Regions from separate parts of the Pseudovibrio sp. Ad13 genome, predicted to be linked through region 3. Evidence: predicted binding sites of a transcription regulator. Region 3 holds the regulator's gene; each other region holds the start of a gene.
The links. Region 3 encodes LexA, which represses DNA repair genes until DNA is damaged. Its sites were predicted from a motif close to TGTTCNNNNTGTGTTCNG; they were not measured.

Region 1 (5,501 bases), on a different contig from region 3:
GAAGCTCAGGGCCTCGGCCAGGTGAATGCGCTGAACGGACTCTGACCCGTCCATATCTGCGATTGTCCGTGATAGTTTCAAAACACGATGGTATCCACGTGCAGAAAGACCAAATTGTATGGAGGCCTGTTCAATCAACTCTTTACTGCCTTGATCCAATGCAACAATCTGCTCGATGGTCCGTGCACTGGCATGTGCGTTGACAGTGATATCTAACCCAAGAGAGGCATAGCGAGCTTGCTGTATTGCACGAGCACGCGCAACACGTTGAGCAACCACCTGCGAACTCTCAGAAGTGCGCGGGCTGATCAGGTCTCTTGCAGAAACCGCGGGAACATGAAGTTGCAAATCCATCCGGTCCACGAAAGGCCCGGACACTCGCGACTGGTAAGAACTGGCGCATTTATCACCTCGCCTGCAAGTATGTCCCGGTTCTCCTGCATATCCGCAACGACAAGGGTTCATCGCAGCAACCACTTGCACTATGGATGGATAGCTCACCCGATAATTGGCGCGAACAATCGTCGCCACACCGTTCTCAATAGGCTGCCTCAAGCTGTCCAGAACGGAGCTATCGAACTCTGGCAGCTCATCCAAAAAAAGCACACCATTGTGAGCCATGGACACTTCACCGGGTCTGGCTTTTATGCCACCGCCAACCAATGAGGCCATGGATGCGGAGTGATGTGGTGCTCGGAAGGGACGTTGATTGCTCAATGCGCCATCTTCCAACTCTCCTGATATGGAAGCGATCATGGATACTTCCAGAAGTTCGCGAGCTGAAAGTGGTGGCAAAAGAGCGGGTAACCTGCTTGCGAGTAAAGTCTTTCCAGAACCTGGAGGACCAACCATCATCAGGTTATGAGAGCCTGCCGCAGCAATCTCTAGTGCCCGCTTCGCTGTTTCCTGACCTCGAATATCGGCAAGATCCAGTGAACTGGCAGCTTGTGGAGAGCTACGCGGTTCTGGGGCAGAAAGAGTAATATCACCTTTCAATGCGCGGTAGAGCTGAACCAGTGATCCTGCAGCCATAATCTTCAGGTTCTCATCCGCCCATGCCGCTTCAGAGCCGCAACTTTCCGGACAGATCAAACCTTTCCCGTTTGCAACAGCAGCGATTGCAGCTGGGAGGGCTCCGTTTACGTGTGAAATGCTGCCATCCAGTGAGAGCTCACCTAGAACGAGGAAACCTTCGACAGCTTCCGCAGGCAGTGCCCCCATCGCCACCAAGAGGCCAAGTGCAATAGGAAGGTCATAATGAGATCCTTCCTTTGGCAGGTCAGCCGGCGCAAGATTAACCGTCACGCGTTTGGCTGGTAGCGCCAGGCCCGAGGCAATGAGAGCTGAACGAACCCGCTCTTTGCTCTCTGCAATTGCCTTGTCGGGCAGACCAACAAGAGTGAAATAGACGGATCCGGGGCTAATCTGGACCTGCACGTCAACATTTGCAGCGTCGACACCCTGAAAGGAAACGGTAGAGATGCGAGCAAACACCTGACACTCCTGCGGCCACAATTAATCATCATTGTAGTAATTAAGCAGGAACGAATGAGAAACACACAAGCCTTGAATACTCAGAAATACGAAAGCTCCCATAAGAAGCTCTACCTGAATTCTCGGAGTTCATGATGAAAAAGAAAAGCCCTGCTGAAGAACAGGGCTTTTGCTACTTTTTAGGCTTCCAGCTTTTTCTCAAGCACATCCCAGACCATGCCGGCCACATCTGGCCCGCCCAGCTTCTGGATCGCTCGAATGCCAGTTGGGGCAGTCACGTTGATTTCAGTGAGGTTTCCGTCAATCACATCGATTCCAACGAGAATGAGCCCCTGCTCTTTCAGTGTCGGCCCAAGGCGTGCGCAAATCTCTCTTTCGCGCTCGGTCAGGTCACTGTCTTTTGGAGATCCGCCACGCACCATGTTGGAGCGTAAGTCACCTTCTGCAGGCACACGGTTCACTGCACCAGCAAACTCACCATCAACCAGGAGAATGCGCTTATCACCGTGCTTCACATTCGGCAGAAACTTCTGAATCACCCAAGGCTCGCGGAATGTGACGGAGAAGAAGTCGTAAAGAGACCCATAGTTCAGGTCATCCTTGGTCACGCGGAAAACAGCAGCTCCACCATGTCCAAACAGCGGTTTCATCACGATGTCGCTATGGATGTTGCGGAACTCATCAACCTCCTCGCGATCGTGAGTGATCAGCGTTGGCGGCATCAGGTCCGCAAACTGGGTCACAAACAGTTTCTCTGGTGCATTACGCACAGAGACTGGATTGTTCAGAACGAGCGTCGTCTCGGAAAGCTTTTCGAGAATGTGGGTCGCAGCGATGTAAGCCAGATCAAATGGAGGATCCTGTCGCATCAGAACGACGTCCATCTCAGACATGTCAACGCGCTGAGGCTCACCAAAACTGAAGTGATTGCCTGCTTCGTCGCGCACGGTTACCGGCTCAACGCGGCACATAACCTTTTCACCCCACAGCGCCAGACGCTCTGGTGTGTAGTGATACAGTTCATAACCACGATCCTGCGCTTCTAGCATCAGAGCAAAAGCACTGTCGCCCGCAATGTTGATGGTAGAGATATGGTCCATCTGTACGGCAACTTTAAGCGGCCGCTTGGCACCAGAAGAAGCTGCTTGGGACATGAGGCACTCCTGAAATAAGGCTGGGATAGAAATCCATGTAAATAAAAATGGATGTTAGCTGCAGATATGTGGGTCAGAAAGCAATTTGTCTACATTTTTGCGATAAAATATTTGTTTCCTAAAAAATTTCAGCTTCAAAAAGATTAGGGAAGTGCTGGGCTTCTCCGTGTTTGGGAAGAATAACCGCATCAAATCGCAAGGTTTTTCCAACCACATCGTTGTGGTGTGAAACCCATTCTCGGGCGGCATTTGCAATCCTTCGTTGAGAGCGTTGCGTGATTGCATATAAGCCATCATCCACACCCCGTCTGGCTTTCACCTCCACAAACACAATCGTTTGGTCTTGTTCGGCGATCAAATCGATCTCGCCCTGCTTGGTTTTGTAGCGTCTTTCAAGAATCTGCCAGCCAGCCTGGCGAAGCAGCATCTCTGCTTTCAACTCCGCCTGCAGGCCTTTTCGGTAAGCCGCCTGCTTCTTCAGAAGGCTGCTTTTAGTCGCTCTCGGGCTCTTCTGCCGTTCCTGCATTTTTAAGCTCCATCGCACGGGTATAAATCGTCTTTCGATCCAACCCGGTCGCTTTGGAGACTTTTTTGGCTGCTGCGCTCACTGGCATTTCTTTCAATGCCTCATGCAACAGCGCGTCTGCATCAACCTCGGTCAGTTCCTGCTCTTCAGGTGGTGAGACAAGAATAACAATTTCTCCCTTGGGGCGATCCCCCGAATAGAAATCACTCAGTTCTGCAAGAGAGCCACGCTGGAAAGTCTCAAACCGCTTGGTCAGCTCGCGGGCAACAGCTGCTTTACGCTTTCCAAGAACTTCAGTCATATCGACAAGAGAAGCCCCAACTCTGTGAGGGCTCTCATAAAACACCAGTGTCGCCGGAATATCTTTCAATTCTTCAAGGCGTTTCTTTCTGCCATGGGTCTTATTGGGCAAAAAGCCAGCAAACAAAATGGTATCAGAAGGCAAACCTGCACCTACCAGACCACTCAACATGGCTGAAGCACCTGGAATTGGCACAACCTTGTGCCCATGCTCCACCACATCACCTACAAGTCGAAAACCGGGATCAGAAATGAGCGGCGTACCTGCATCTGAGACCAGTGCAACGGCTCGACCTGCGCCCAATGCCTCTAAAATTTTGGGAAGTTGCCTGTGGGCATTGTGCTCATGATAGGTCATCATCTGCGTGCGAATGCCATAACGCTGTAACAAAACACCCGTCACACGAGTATCTTCGCAGGCAATAAGATCGCAAGCCGCCAAAGTTTCCAGCGCACGGATTGTGATGTCCTGCAGATTGCCGATTGGGGTTGAAACGATGTGCAGTCCCGGTTCAATCCGTTTAGCCGTTAGCGAATGCTCGCTAATGTAGTATTTCCGCTCAGATGCAGCTTCGGAATGATCCATGGTCGCCTCGTGAAAGCTCCAGAATGGAGCAAGTTTTGCACAGTAGAGAGTGCACATCTAACCAACAAACCGCAAAATGACTAATTACAACGGGGAGTTTTTGACAGAATCCTTAAAAAAATCGCGGATTTCCTTGGGTTGAGGCTGTATTAACTGCGTTGGATCTGTAGAAATAAACCAAACTAAGGCGTATCTCCGAGAAGTGGGGTCCGGTTTTCGGATAAGAGTATGCGTAAAATAATCGATTAGAGCATGGCGCGTGAGCAATCGCGACGAGTTCTAAATGTAAATTGCCGGATTTCATCCCTTGCAAAACGGGGGATTGATCGAACGGCCTTCGGAATAGATGGGGCATCCATGAGCTTAGGATCAGCCACACTGCGTGGAATGAGCTTCCGCAAACTTGTGACAGGGGCTGCACTTGGCGTCTCCTTCTTGTTGGCTGGCTGTGTTAATTCACCTAACTTCTCATCGGTGAACACTCCTTTTCAGCCTGATTTGAACCCGAACGGCCAGCCGCAACTGGTTTCAGGCCGTGCCATTGGCAATGGCTCCGTTCGTGTTGGCCTGCTGCTGCCATACTCTGGCGAAGGTCAATCCGCTGCTTCTGTTGCCACTCTTTTCGAAAACTCCGCCAAGCTTGCACTTGAGGATTTTCAGGGAGCTGACATCCAGCTGCTCGTAAAAGACACTGGCGGAACCTCTGAGGGCGCAAGCATTGCTGCCCAGCAGGCGATCAGTGAAGGCGCAGAACTCCTCATTGGTCCGGTTTTTGCCCCGGCTGTTCAGGGTGCTTCTGCCGTTGCTCGCCGGTCTGGTGTTCCAATCGTTGCATTCTCCTCTGATATCAATGCGGCAAAGCCGGGCACGTACCTGCTCAGCTACCTGCCAGTATCTGACGTGAACCGCATTGTGTCTTATGCAGCAGAACAAGAGCGTGGCTCCTATTCTGCACTGTTGCCAAACAATGCCTATGGTGCGGTGGCTGAAGCTGCATTCCGTCAGGCTGTTGGGCAGACAAATGGCCGTATCATCACCATCGAGCGCTACATCCCGGGCAATGCTGAAGACATCCGCGCTCGCGTTGCCAGCCTGAGCCGCTCTATTTCGCAGGTGGACACTCTGTTTGTTCCTGAAGGGGGCGGTGTTCCTCCATTTGTGATGCAGGTGATGACCGAAATGGGTGCAAGCCTTGGTGAAGTGAAGATGATCGGCAGTGGTCAATGGAACACACCGGACATCCTCCAGTCTCCTGTCATGGTTGGCAGTTGGTTCCCCGGGCCGGATAACCAGAGCTTCGAGCGTCTCGCGACCCGTTACCGAGAAACCTATGGCGCTCAACCACCGCGCAATGCGTCCTTGGCTTATGATGCAACCATTCTGGCCGCTGGGCTGGTCCGCTCCGCTGGACCTGATCGCTTCTCTGACCGTGTGTTGACCA
Region 2 (5,501 bases), on a different contig from region 3:
ATAGAGCGTACGGCCAGTTGAGCGTTTGGAAAGTTCCTTTGCCAGTTTCACACGTTGTGCTTCACCGCCGGACAATGTGGTCGCCTGCTGGCCGACCTTGATGTAGCCGAGGCCCACACGGGCGAGGGTTTCCATTTTGTCGCGGATGGATGGCACGGCAGAGAAGAAGCTTGCTGCTTCTTCAACGGTCATGTCCAGTACATCTGCAATGGATTTGCCCTTGAACTGAACTTCCAGTGTCTCGCGATTGTAGCGCTTGCCCTTACAAACATCACAGGTGACATACACATCAGGTAGGAAGTGCATCTCGATCTTGATAACACCGTCACCCTGACAGGCTTCGCAGCGTCCGCCTTTTACGTTGAAGGAGAAGCGGCCTGGCGCGTAGCCGCGCGTTTTCGCTTCCGGCATGCCTGCAAACCACTCCCGGATTGGAGTGAAGGCGCCTGTGTAGGTTGCCGGGTTGGAACGCGGCGTTCTGCCAATAGGGGACTGATCAATGTCGATGACTTTGTCCAGACGCTCCAGGCCTTCAATCCGGTCATGCGGAGCAGGGTTGTCGCGTGCGCCATTGAGGCGACGAGCGGTTGCCTTGTAGACAGTATCGATCAGGAATGTGGATTTGCCGCCACCAGATACGCCGGTTACGCAGGTAAATGTGCCAAGCGGGATGGTTGCATTCACGTCTTTGAGGTTGTTGCCGCGTGCGCCGAACACCTTGATCTGACGGTTCTTGTCAATCTTGCGCGGCTCATCTGGTTGCGGAATGCTCATTTTGCCGGAAAGATACTTGCCGGTGAGGGAGGCCGGATTGGCCATCACTTCATCTGGAGTGCCTTTGGCAACAACCTGTCCGCCGTGGATGCCTGCGCCCGGACCCACATCTACCACGTAATCCGCGGTGAGGACGGCATCTTCGTCGTGTTCTACCACAATGACTGTGTTGCCCAGGTTGCGCAGGTGTTTCAGGGTTTCCAGAAGGCGGGCATTGTCGCGCTGATGCAGGCCGATTGATGGTTCATCCAGAACGTAAAGCACACCGGTCAGGCCGGAACCGATCTGGGAGGCCAGGCGAATACGTTGGCTCTCACCACCAGACAAGGTTCCGGAAGAGCGGTCCATGGAAAGGTATTCCAGACCAACATCGTTGAGGAACTTCAAGCGCTCACGGATTTCCTTGAGGATGCGATATGCGATTTCGTTTTGTTTATCGGAGAGCTTTTCATCAATGCTGGAGAACCAGTCATGTGCGGTTTTGATGGAAAGGGCTGTGATCTCGCCTATATGGCGATCTGCTATTTTGACGCAAAGAGCCTCAGGCTTGAGGCGGTAGCCTTTACAAGCATCGCAAGCATGGTCGGATTGGTAGCGTGAGAGCTCATCGCGCACCATCTGAGAATCTGTTTCACGCCAGCGCCGCTCGATGTTGCCGACAACGCCTTCGAATGGCTTTTCGGTTTTGTAAGAGCGGGTGCCGTCATCATAAACAAACTGCACTTTTGTGTTGCCGGTTCCGAATAGCACCGCATTGCGGAAGTCTTCCGGAAGGTCTTTCCAGGCTTTGGTCATTGGCTGCTTATGATGCTTGGCCAATGCTTCCAGTGTTTGCGTGTAATAAGGAGAGGTTGAGCCGGTTTTTGACCATGGCAGGATCGCGCCGCCTCGAAGGGACAGGGTTTGGTCCGGTACAACGAGTTCGGCTTCAAACGCCAGTTTTGTGCCGAGACCATCGCAAGTCGGGCATGCGCCAAACGGGTTGTTGAACGAGAACAGACGCGGTTCAATCTCCGGGATGGTGAAGCCGGAGACCGGGCAAGCGAACTTTTCAGAGAAAATGAGCTGCTTTGCTTTGCCTTTTTCATCCTGCTGATCTGCAAACTCAACAGTAGCGAGGCCTTCAGCCAGCTCTAGTGCGGTTTCCAGAGAATCTGCCAGGCGGCCAGCCATATCTTCGCGCACAACGATACGGTCAACAACGACATCAATATCGTGTTTGAACTTCTTATCCAGAGCGGGCGCATCGGCGATTTCATAATACTCGCCGTCAACTTTTACGCGCTGGAAGCCCTTTTTCATGAGCTCAGCGAGTTCTTTTCTATACTCACCTTTGCGGCCACGCACGATTGGTGCCAGCAGGTAAAGGCGGGTTCCTTCTTCTAATGTCAGAATACGGTCTACCATTTGGGAGACGGTCTGACTTTCAATTGGAAGGCCCGTTGCCGGAGAGTATGGAATGCCTACGCGCGCGAACAGAAGGCGCATGTAGTCATAGATTTCTGTGACTGTGCCGACTGTGGAACGTGGGTTTTTGGAGGTTGTTTTCTGTTCAATGGAGATTGCAGGTGACAGGCCGTCGATCTGATCTACGTCCGGTTTCTGCATCATTTCAAGGAACTGGCGGGCGTAAGCGCTCAGGCTTTCAACGTAGCGGCGCTGCCCTTCAGCGTAAATCGTATCGAAGGCAAGAGAGGATTTGCCTGAGCCGGACAGGCCTGTCATGACGATCAGGCTGTCTCGTGGAAGATCCAGGTCCACATTCTTCAAGTTATGTTCGCGAGCGCCACGTACAGTGATCTGCTTCATAAGGTCTGCGCGCGCGGGAGTATTTTGTGTGTCATGTGTTGGCGACTTCGCCATGGAACTGTCCTTTATCACGGATACCGAGTTCGCATATAAAAAGCAAAACAGGTCTGGGCGCGATCCTCAAAATGCAGGAGAATGAGCGCTGGAAATCAGGTGGAACATAAACGGAACAATTTTAAGGAGCAAGCCTTTTTGAGTTTGCTCTCGTAAATTTGTCTTTTAGAAAAATTGAGAGTTGAACTTGGCAGTTTTGCAAGGCATTGTATCGGAACAAAAATAGAACGAGCAGAGAGCCTTGCTTGCGGGCGCCTGATATTCCGACTGAAAGCCTAGGAAATGTGGACAACCACCGCGGGTTTGAGAAAGTCTGTTTGAATTGTAGAGCGCGGAGCATAGGTTACTTGCCAACTTAACTCGCTTAAACTTTGGGTGGGTTCAGACTTAGGAGTAATTCAATGGCCGGTAGCGTCAATAAAGTCATTTTGGTTGGAAATTTGGGCGCAGATCCGGAAATTCGCCGTACGCAGGACGGTCGTCCGATCGTCAACTTGCGTATCGCTACTTCGGAGAGCTGGCGTGACCGTAACAGCGGCGAGCGCCGTGAGCGGACCGAATGGCACCGTGTTGTTGTGTTTAATGAAGGTCTTGCAAAGGTTGCCGAGCAATTCCTGCGCAAAGGCTCCAAGGTTTACATCGAAGGTCAGTTGCAAACTCGCAAATGGCAGGACCAGAGCGGCCAGGATAAATACTCCACCGAGATTGTTCTGCAGGGCTTCAACTCTACGCTGACTATGCTTGATGGTCGCGGCGAAGGCGGTGGTGCAGGCGGCCAGGGTGGCCAGTCCGGAGGCTTCGGCGGCAGCGGCGGCGGTGGCGGCGGATACGACCAGGGCGGTGGCTTTGGTGGTGGTGGCTCCAGCAATCAGGGCGGCGGCTTCGGCGGTGGCGGCGGTGGTGGCCAAGCACCATCTGGCGGCTTCGGCGGTGGAATGGACGACGAAATTCCGTTCTAAGCCAAGCATGTAATTCAAGATGGCCCGGAGTGAGCGCAGGTTCACTACCGGGCTTTTTTGTGTTCCGGCGTGAGGTCCTGATCAGAGGGTGATGCGGGTAAGGGTCTTACCTTGCGACTTTACTCGGGCTTAAATGGATTGGTTGCAGCTATGGGGATTGGAGAGCTTGTTTGCAGAGATGTGTCGTCAGTGCTTGCTCTCAAAATAATAGAGAAACAGCGCATAAAGATGCGATGCTAGCAAAACAAATAAATTAAAGGAGAGAATTGGTACGCCCAAGGGGAATCGAACCCCTGTTTCCGCCGTGAAAGGGCGGCGTCCTAACCGCTAGACGATGGGCGCACACTACAGCATTTGCGCAATGTGGCGCGCTGTGAGGAGGCTTATAAGTTTTCAGTAGGATATTGTCTAGTGCTTAAAATTTTATAATTCAAACAATCCACAAATATGGATTTGGTCTATTCTTTTCTTAATTATTGTTAGATTTCAGCGCCTCAATTGAAATTGAGGCGCTGAAATACTTGTGCTGAAATTACCAGCTGCCGGTGTTGCCCATGGAGAGCCATGGCTCAGCTGGTTCAAGGCTTTCACCTTTTTGCAAAAGCTCAATGGAAATTCCATCTGGAGAAACAATGAATGCCATACGGCCGTCGCGTGGTGGTCGGTTGATTGTGATCCCAGAGGCTTGAAGCTTTTCGCAGGTCTCATAGATATTGTCGACTTCATAAGCGAGGTGGCCGAAGTTGCGACCTCCGGCGTACTCTTCCGGATCCCAGTTGTATGTTAGCTCGAGTGCTGGTGCGGAAGATGCGCTGAAGCTTTCTTTGTCTTCAGGCGCAGCCAGGAAGACAAGCGTGAAGCGGCCAGCTTCGCTTTCGTGACGGCGAACTTCTTCCAGCCCAAAGATACTGCAATAAAACTTTAGGGATTCATCAAGATCTTTAACGCGGACCATGGTGTGTAGATAACGCATGTCGAACTCTTTCTTTTATGGGATTGGCTCTATGAAGTGGGAACCAGCAGAGGTTGAAGTTGGCCGAAGCTAGCGCGAAAAAAGCTAGGAGGGAAGGGTGCCTAGTATTTCTGAATTCTGAATATGCAAGGTATGCTCCGCAATAGTGTGTATCTGATGACAAGCGGAGACTTTGAAAGTAACGCGGGGATTCATGGGATAAAATCTTCAGTAGTGTTAGCTATACCCCCTCCAAACTTCAGGTAAATGGTGTTGATAGGACAACACTAACCAAATCAATGGGGGATCATTTAGCTCTTTGTTAATTTTTTACCTTTTTGCCGTCGGGCGTAATGATATTCTTTTTGTGGAATCAAGTGGTGTTCGGTTTTGATCGAGCGTTACATTTCAGATGCGGCAAATTTCGGGGCATTCATCATGGTGGTAAAAACGGCGCCTCAGTTAGGCTCTGTCGAGGACCTGGTTGACGATACAGCCTTAGATGTTCTTCAAGTGGCAGGAACAATCAAGTGGTTTGATATTGGTAAAGGCTATGGTTTTGTAGAGCCGGAAGACGATCTGCCTGACGTCTTGTTGCATGTTACATGCTTGCGCAGGGACGGCTATCAGACGGCGTATGAAGGCGCGCGTGTTGTTTGCGAGGTGCTTAATCGTCCGCGCGGATTGCAGGCGATGCGCATTCTTTCCATGGATGAGAGTTATGCGGTTCATCCTTCTCAGCTGCCACCGTCTCGGACGCACGTGCAGGTGACGCCAGAGGGTAGCTTTATCGACGCGGAAGTAAAATGGTTTAACCGGGTCAAGGGCTTTGGTTTCCTGACGCGCGGCGAAGGCACGGAAGATATCTTCATTCATATGGAAACGCTACGTCGTTTCGGTATTACTGAGTTGCGGCCTGGGCAAAAGGTGCAGGTGCGCTTTGGTGATGGGCC
Region 3 (5,501 bases):
TGGCAAAGGGGCTTACTCCGTCATTTTTGCAGATGTGACAACACTTTCGCAGAAGGGCGTAACTCTTCTTTCTTATCGCATCCGGATTAGCATCAAGGGGATGAAAGAGGCACCCGTGATGGGGGACAGGATGCAGCTGAAGGCTCGGTTGTTGCCGCCGGGAGGTGCGGTGCGCCCCGGTGGGTATGACTTTGCCCGAACTGCGTTTTTCAGTGGGATTGGTGCGGTCGGCTATGCGCTTTCCAAACCGGTTGTTGTGGCACAGGTAGAGGGCACAAGTTTTCTGCAAGGGATAGAGCGTGTGCGCAGTGGGATAGCACAGCGGATCCGGCGGGTGTTGGATAACAGCCCGGAAAGTGCGTTTGCTGTTGCACTTCTGGTGGGCAAGCGAGACTATCTTGCCACCGCTGACAAGGATGCCTTGCGCAATGCAGGGCTTGCTCATGTGCTCGCTATCTCCGGCATGCATATGGGACTTGTGACCTCTCTGGTCTTCCTTGGTGCCCGCCTGATCCTATCCCTCAGCCAGTCGCTTGCGCTGAAAGGACATATTCACGTTTATGCCAGCGTGGCAGCACTGATTGCGGCGATTGTTTATCTTGGTTTGTCAGGAGCTTCTGTGGCAACGCAGCGGGCTTTTTTGATGGCGGCGATGATTTTATGCGCGGGTCTGCTTGGTCGGCGGGCCTTCAGTCTGCGTGGTCTGGCGCTGGCTTGCCTTGTGCTTTTAAGCCTGAGGCCGGAGGAGGTTCTGGCTCCCGGGTTTCAGATGTCCTTCATTGCAGTGCTCGCCTTGCTCTCAGCCTATATGCTTGGGAAGGATTGGTTGCTCGGTAATCGAGATAGTTCGCGAAGACGGAATACCTCATGGTTTCATAGGATTAGTCGTGTAATCTTAAAGTGGATTCTAGCTTGTGCGTTGACCTCGTTGATTGCAGGTGCTGCCACGGGGCCAGTTGCGGCGATGCATTTTGAGCAGGTTGCGCCTTATGGAGTTCTGGGGAATATTCTTGCTATGCCATTGGTGACTTTTGTGGTTATGCCCCTTGGGTTATTGAGTCTGTTGGCGATCCCGTTTGGTGCGGATGCGTTCTTTCTGCAAGGGATGGAGGCTGGGTTGGCGCTGGTGCTGAAAGCTGCTTACTGGGTGAGCTCACTCAGTGAGGGGCTGACCAGTCTCGGGGTTTCCAGTGCTCCAGGGTATCTGCTCGTGATCCTAGCGATTGTCGTACTGTGTGTGATGCCGCTGCGCCTGAAATGGCTTTCACTTCCGGCATTTACGGTGAGTGTCCTGATGTTTGCCGGTGGCAAGGCGCCTGATCTGATGATTGCGGATGCGGGCAAGCACATTGCTTATTATGGGCAGGATGGTGCGTTTCGACTGACGTCCTCACGTATGTCGTTTGCTGCTGACAGCCTGTTGCGCGCTGGTGGAGTTTCGGCGGGTTCGTTCAAGCAACACAAGGTGAGGGCTTCAGATCGGTCCTGTGATGATCGCGGCTGTGTGATTGAGATATTCCCTCAGCAGCCTGCAGAGGGAGGGAGGATAAGCTCTGCGCCGATCCTGTTGGCACAGTCCAAAGTGGCTGATGTTTTGGAGGCTGACTGCCATCTTGCCACCATCGTCATCACGCAGGTTCAGGCGCCTCCGGCTTGCCGGGCTGAGCTGGTTATTGACCAGAAGGTTTTCGGAGAGCGCGGTTCAGCTTACATCTGGCTTTCTGTTGGTGCTGAGGGCGGGGAAAGAATAAAAAAAGTGCGCTGGGCATATGATGCTCAGCGCAGGCCTTGGAATCCGAAATTGCCTCAGGCAACCAATGATTTAATAGCGGCGGAAGAGCGCAATCATCTTGCCTTGCACGTGGACGCGGCCCGGGCCGAAGATGCGAGTTTCGTAGGCGGGGTTGGCCGCTTCCAGCGCGACTGAGGCGCCTTTTTTGCGCAGGCGCTTCAAGGTTGCTTCTTCTTCATCAATCAGCGCCACAACAATCTCGCCGTTATCAGCCGTGTCACCACGTTTGATCAACACGGTATCTCCATCGAAGATACCGGCATCGATCATGGAATCGCCTTTGACTTCCAGCGCATAATGCTCGCCGCGACCCATCAGATCAGCAGGCATTGCGATGGTATGGCTTTGTGTCTGGATTGCTTCGATTGGGACGCCTGCAGCAATGCGGCCCATGACCGGGATTTCCAGCGTTGGCACTTCGTCTGGTGATGTGGTGCGTGGAGGTGGCGGCGTTGCTACTTTCTTGCTCAGGGAGCCCTCAATCACCTCAGGTGCAAAGCCTTTTTCCTTAGCGGCAGGCTTCAGGCCCGGAGAAATGGAGTCTGGCAGTTTGAGGATTTCAAGTGCACGAGCTCTGTTCGGCAAGCGGCGAATGAAGCCGCGCTCTTCCAGAGCTGTGATCAGCCGGTGAATGCCGGATTTGGAACGGAGGTCCAGCGCGTCCTTCATCTCATCGAAGGAGGGCGGAACACCGGCTTCCTTCAAGCGTTGATGGATGAACATCAAAAGCTCGTGTTGCTTCTGTGTAAGCATCTTTTATCCCCGTTCGCTCCTAAGGCGCTGATTGAAAGTGAGCGGTCATTCCTGACCAATCGCAGTTTTGTAATTCCAAGAAGCTGAAAGACTTCAACTTCTGCGATTGGAAGGACAAAACACGAACGTACTCTACCTGTTCTCATTGTGTTCTGCAATGGGTTTGTTGAGGTTAAGCCCTGCTAGAACTGGGGGATTTGGTTTCTGGTGGGTGAGTGGGCAGGGGTTGCCCACTTCTGATGTCTGGATTTAGCGTAGCTTGAGCAGGTCCACTTTTTCACCTGCCTTTGCAGCTGGTGCGTGTGGTGGACGAATGATCAGGGCATCTGCTTTTGTCAGCAAGGCAAGCATGGAAGAGTCCTGTTTGCCAAACGGTGTTGCTATCAGATCTCCGTGTTCGTCTGTGTCCAGACTGGCGCGCAGGTAGTCCTGGCGCATATCATTTGTAGGCAAATCATCTGCCAGAGTTGCTTTGGTAACGCCTTGATTTGTCACAGAGACCGTGCGGCCTAACATCTTGTCCAGAAGCGGGCCGAGGAAGAGGAGTGCGCATACAAGGCTGGAGACTGGATTGCCAGGAAGGCCGAGGACTTTCATCGGGCCAAGGGCACCGGCCATGAGGGGCTTGCCCGGGCGCATGGCGATGCGCCAGAAGCCTAGCTCCATGCCTTCAGCGCCCAGTACGTCCTGAATGAGATCGTGGTCGCCAACAGAGGCACCGCCGAGTGTCACCAGTACATCGGCTTTTGCTTCAATAGCCTGTTTCACGCGTGCCGTGATTTCCTCAGGCTGGTCTGGTGCAATGCCCAGCATCATTGGCGTTCCGCCACAGTTTCTGACGAATTCTGCGATGCCGACTTGATTGGACGCTATGATTTGATTCGGACCTGGTATCTGACCTGGCTCTACGAGTTCATCACCATTTGCGAGGATCGCAACAACCGGTTTTTTGCGTACTGGCAAGGCTGCGTGGTTCATGGCGCCTGCAAGCGATAACTCACGGAAGCCGAGTGGCGCGCCTGCCTTCAGGAGGGTCTGACCTTCTTTGAAGTCGAGGCCTGCTGGGCGGATGAACTTACCAACAGAAACGGCTTCCTCGCAAAACAGGTTATCCCCGTCACGGCGGGCGTTTTCCTGCATCAAAATTGCGTCGACGCCTGCTGGAACAGGTGCACCTGTAAAGATGCGCAGAGCTTCTCCGGCTTGCAACGTGCCATCGAAGTTATGCCCGGCAGCGACTTCTCCAATGACCTTCAAAGCAGTCTCTGGATCGACCGTATCAGCAGCTTTGACGGCATATCCATCCATTGCTGAGGCGGAAAATGGAGGCTGCGTTCGTGTTGCAGCAACATCTTCTGCCAGAATGCGTTCTCCGGCTTCAAGTAGTGGAAGCTGCTCGGTACCGGTCGGATTCACATCTTTCAGGAGGCGGTCCAGCGCTTCTTCAATACTGATCAAGTTCATTGGGAGTTATCCTCCTCAGCCAGATAGTGACCGGACTTGCCGCCCTTCTTCTCCAGCAACCGGATTTCACCGATCTCCATAGAGCGATCAACGGCTTTTGCCATATCGTAAATTGTCAGGCAGGCAACGGAGGCAGCTGTAAGTGCTTCCATCTCGATGCCAGTCTGGCCGGATACTTTTGCGAAGACTTCGATCTCAATTCCCGGAAGTTCAGGGTTGGGTGTGAAGTCCACCTGAACCTTGGAAAGCGCCAGAGGATGGCACAACGGGATCAGCTCGTGAGTTCTCTTGGCCGCCATGATGCCAGCAATGCGCGCCGTTGCGAGCACGTCGCCTTTCTTGGCGTTGCCTGAAAGGATCATGTCCAGAGTTTCAGGCCGCATTTTTACCTGACCGCCTGCACGGGCAATGCGTGAGGTAACCTCTTTCTCCGAAATGTCGACCATATGAGCCGCACCGCTGTCATCTAAGTGAGTGAGTTTTGGAGAAAGTTCTGACATTTTCTTGCCTCTGGACACAGTTTGTTCAGGTGTCTGCTTTTGCCAAGCAGTTGATTTTTAGCGTTTAAGCAAAGCTTTGGTTGCGGTTTCCACATCTTCCTGACGCATCAGGCTTTCGCCGATGAGGAAGGTGGAGATGCCGGAGTTTTCCATTCGGGAGAGGTCTTCCGGAGTGAACAGGCCGCTCTCGCCAACGATGATCCGATCTTGCGGGATCAGTGGTGCGAGCCGCTCGCTGGTTTCCAGAGATGTCTCGAAGGTTTTTAAATTGCGATTGTTGATGCCAACAAGCGGAGAGGAGAGCTTCAGTGCGCGTTCCAACTCAGCTTCGTCATGAACTTCGATAAGCGCATCCATGCCCAGTTCAAATGCGGCGTCTTCCAACTCTTTGGCCAGTTGGTCGTCAACAGCTGCCATAATGATCAAAATACAGTCAGCGCCCCATGCACGTGCTTCATGAACCTGATAGGTGTCATAAAGGAAGTCCTTGCGCAGAACTGGCAGGGAGACTTCAGCGCGAGCTGTGACGAGATATTCTGGTTTGCCCTGAAAGGATGGTGTGTCTGTCAATACGGACAAGCATGCTGCACCACCGTTTTCATAGGCTTTGGCGAGTGCGGGCGGGTTGAAGTCAGCGCGGATCAACCCCTTGGATGGACTTGCTTTTTTTACCTCTGCGATCAGGGCGTACTCACCGTTCACATGCTTGGCTTTCAAAGCATTTGCAAAGCCGCGTGTTGGTGTTGCTGCTTTAATCGCCTCATTCAGATCAGCCAATGAAGTTTGCGCTTTGGCAGCAGCAATTTCTTCACGTTTGTAAGCTTCGATTTTCGTAAGGATATCTGACATGGGATCCGTGGTCTTAGAGTTTCATATTGGCAGCTGTTGCAGCGTCGGAGGCTTCAACAAGTTTGTCCAGTCGGGAAAGGGCTGCACCTTGGTCAATCGCATGCGCAGCCATCTGGACACCCTCAGCGAGGGTGGAGACCTTA

Region 1: the regulator LexA is predicted to act here: its motif matches at 1,541-1,558, upstream of PsAD13_RS02050 (YifB family Mg chelatase-like AAA ATPase).
Region 2: the regulator LexA is predicted to act here: its motif matches at 2,850-2,867, upstream of uvrA (excinuclease ABC subunit UvrA).

What each region holds. Positions count from the first base shown of each region.
Region 1 covers NZ_LMCC01000002.1:261,578-267,078, forward strand. The annotation lists gene PsAD13_RS02050 (YifB family Mg chelatase-like AAA ATPase) at 1-1,494, opposite strand, end outside; gene gshB (glutathione synthase) at 1,674-2,648, opposite strand; gene PsAD13_RS02060 (YraN family protein) at 2,767-3,174, opposite strand; gene rsmI (16S rRNA (cytidine(1402)-2'-O)-methyltransferase) at 3,140-4,060, opposite strand; gene PsAD13_RS02070 (penicillin-binding protein activator) at 4,418-5,501, shown strand, end outside.
Region 2 covers NZ_LMCC01000013.1:631,399-636,899, reverse strand. The annotation lists gene uvrA (excinuclease ABC subunit UvrA) at 1-2,637, opposite strand, end outside; gene PsAD13_RS16625 (single-stranded DNA-binding protein) at 3,039-3,596, shown strand; tRNA gene PsAD13_RS16620 (tRNA-Glu) at 3,864-3,938, opposite strand; gene gloA (lactoylglutathione lyase) at 4,129-4,569, opposite strand; gene PsAD13_RS16610 (cold-shock protein) at 4,987-5,501, shown strand, end outside.
Region 3 covers NZ_LMCC01000015.1:66,135-71,635, reverse strand. The annotation lists gene PsAD13_RS17465 (ComEC/Rec2 family competence protein) at 1-1,927, shown strand, start outside; gene lexA (transcriptional repressor LexA) at 1,823-2,545, opposite strand; gene glp (gephyrin-like molybdotransferase Glp) at 2,795-4,009, opposite strand; gene moaC (cyclic pyranopterin monophosphate synthase MoaC) at 4,006-4,509, opposite strand; gene trpC (indole-3-glycerol phosphate synthase TrpC) at 4,567-5,358, opposite strand; gene trpD (anthranilate phosphoribosyltransferase) at 5,372-5,501, opposite strand, start outside.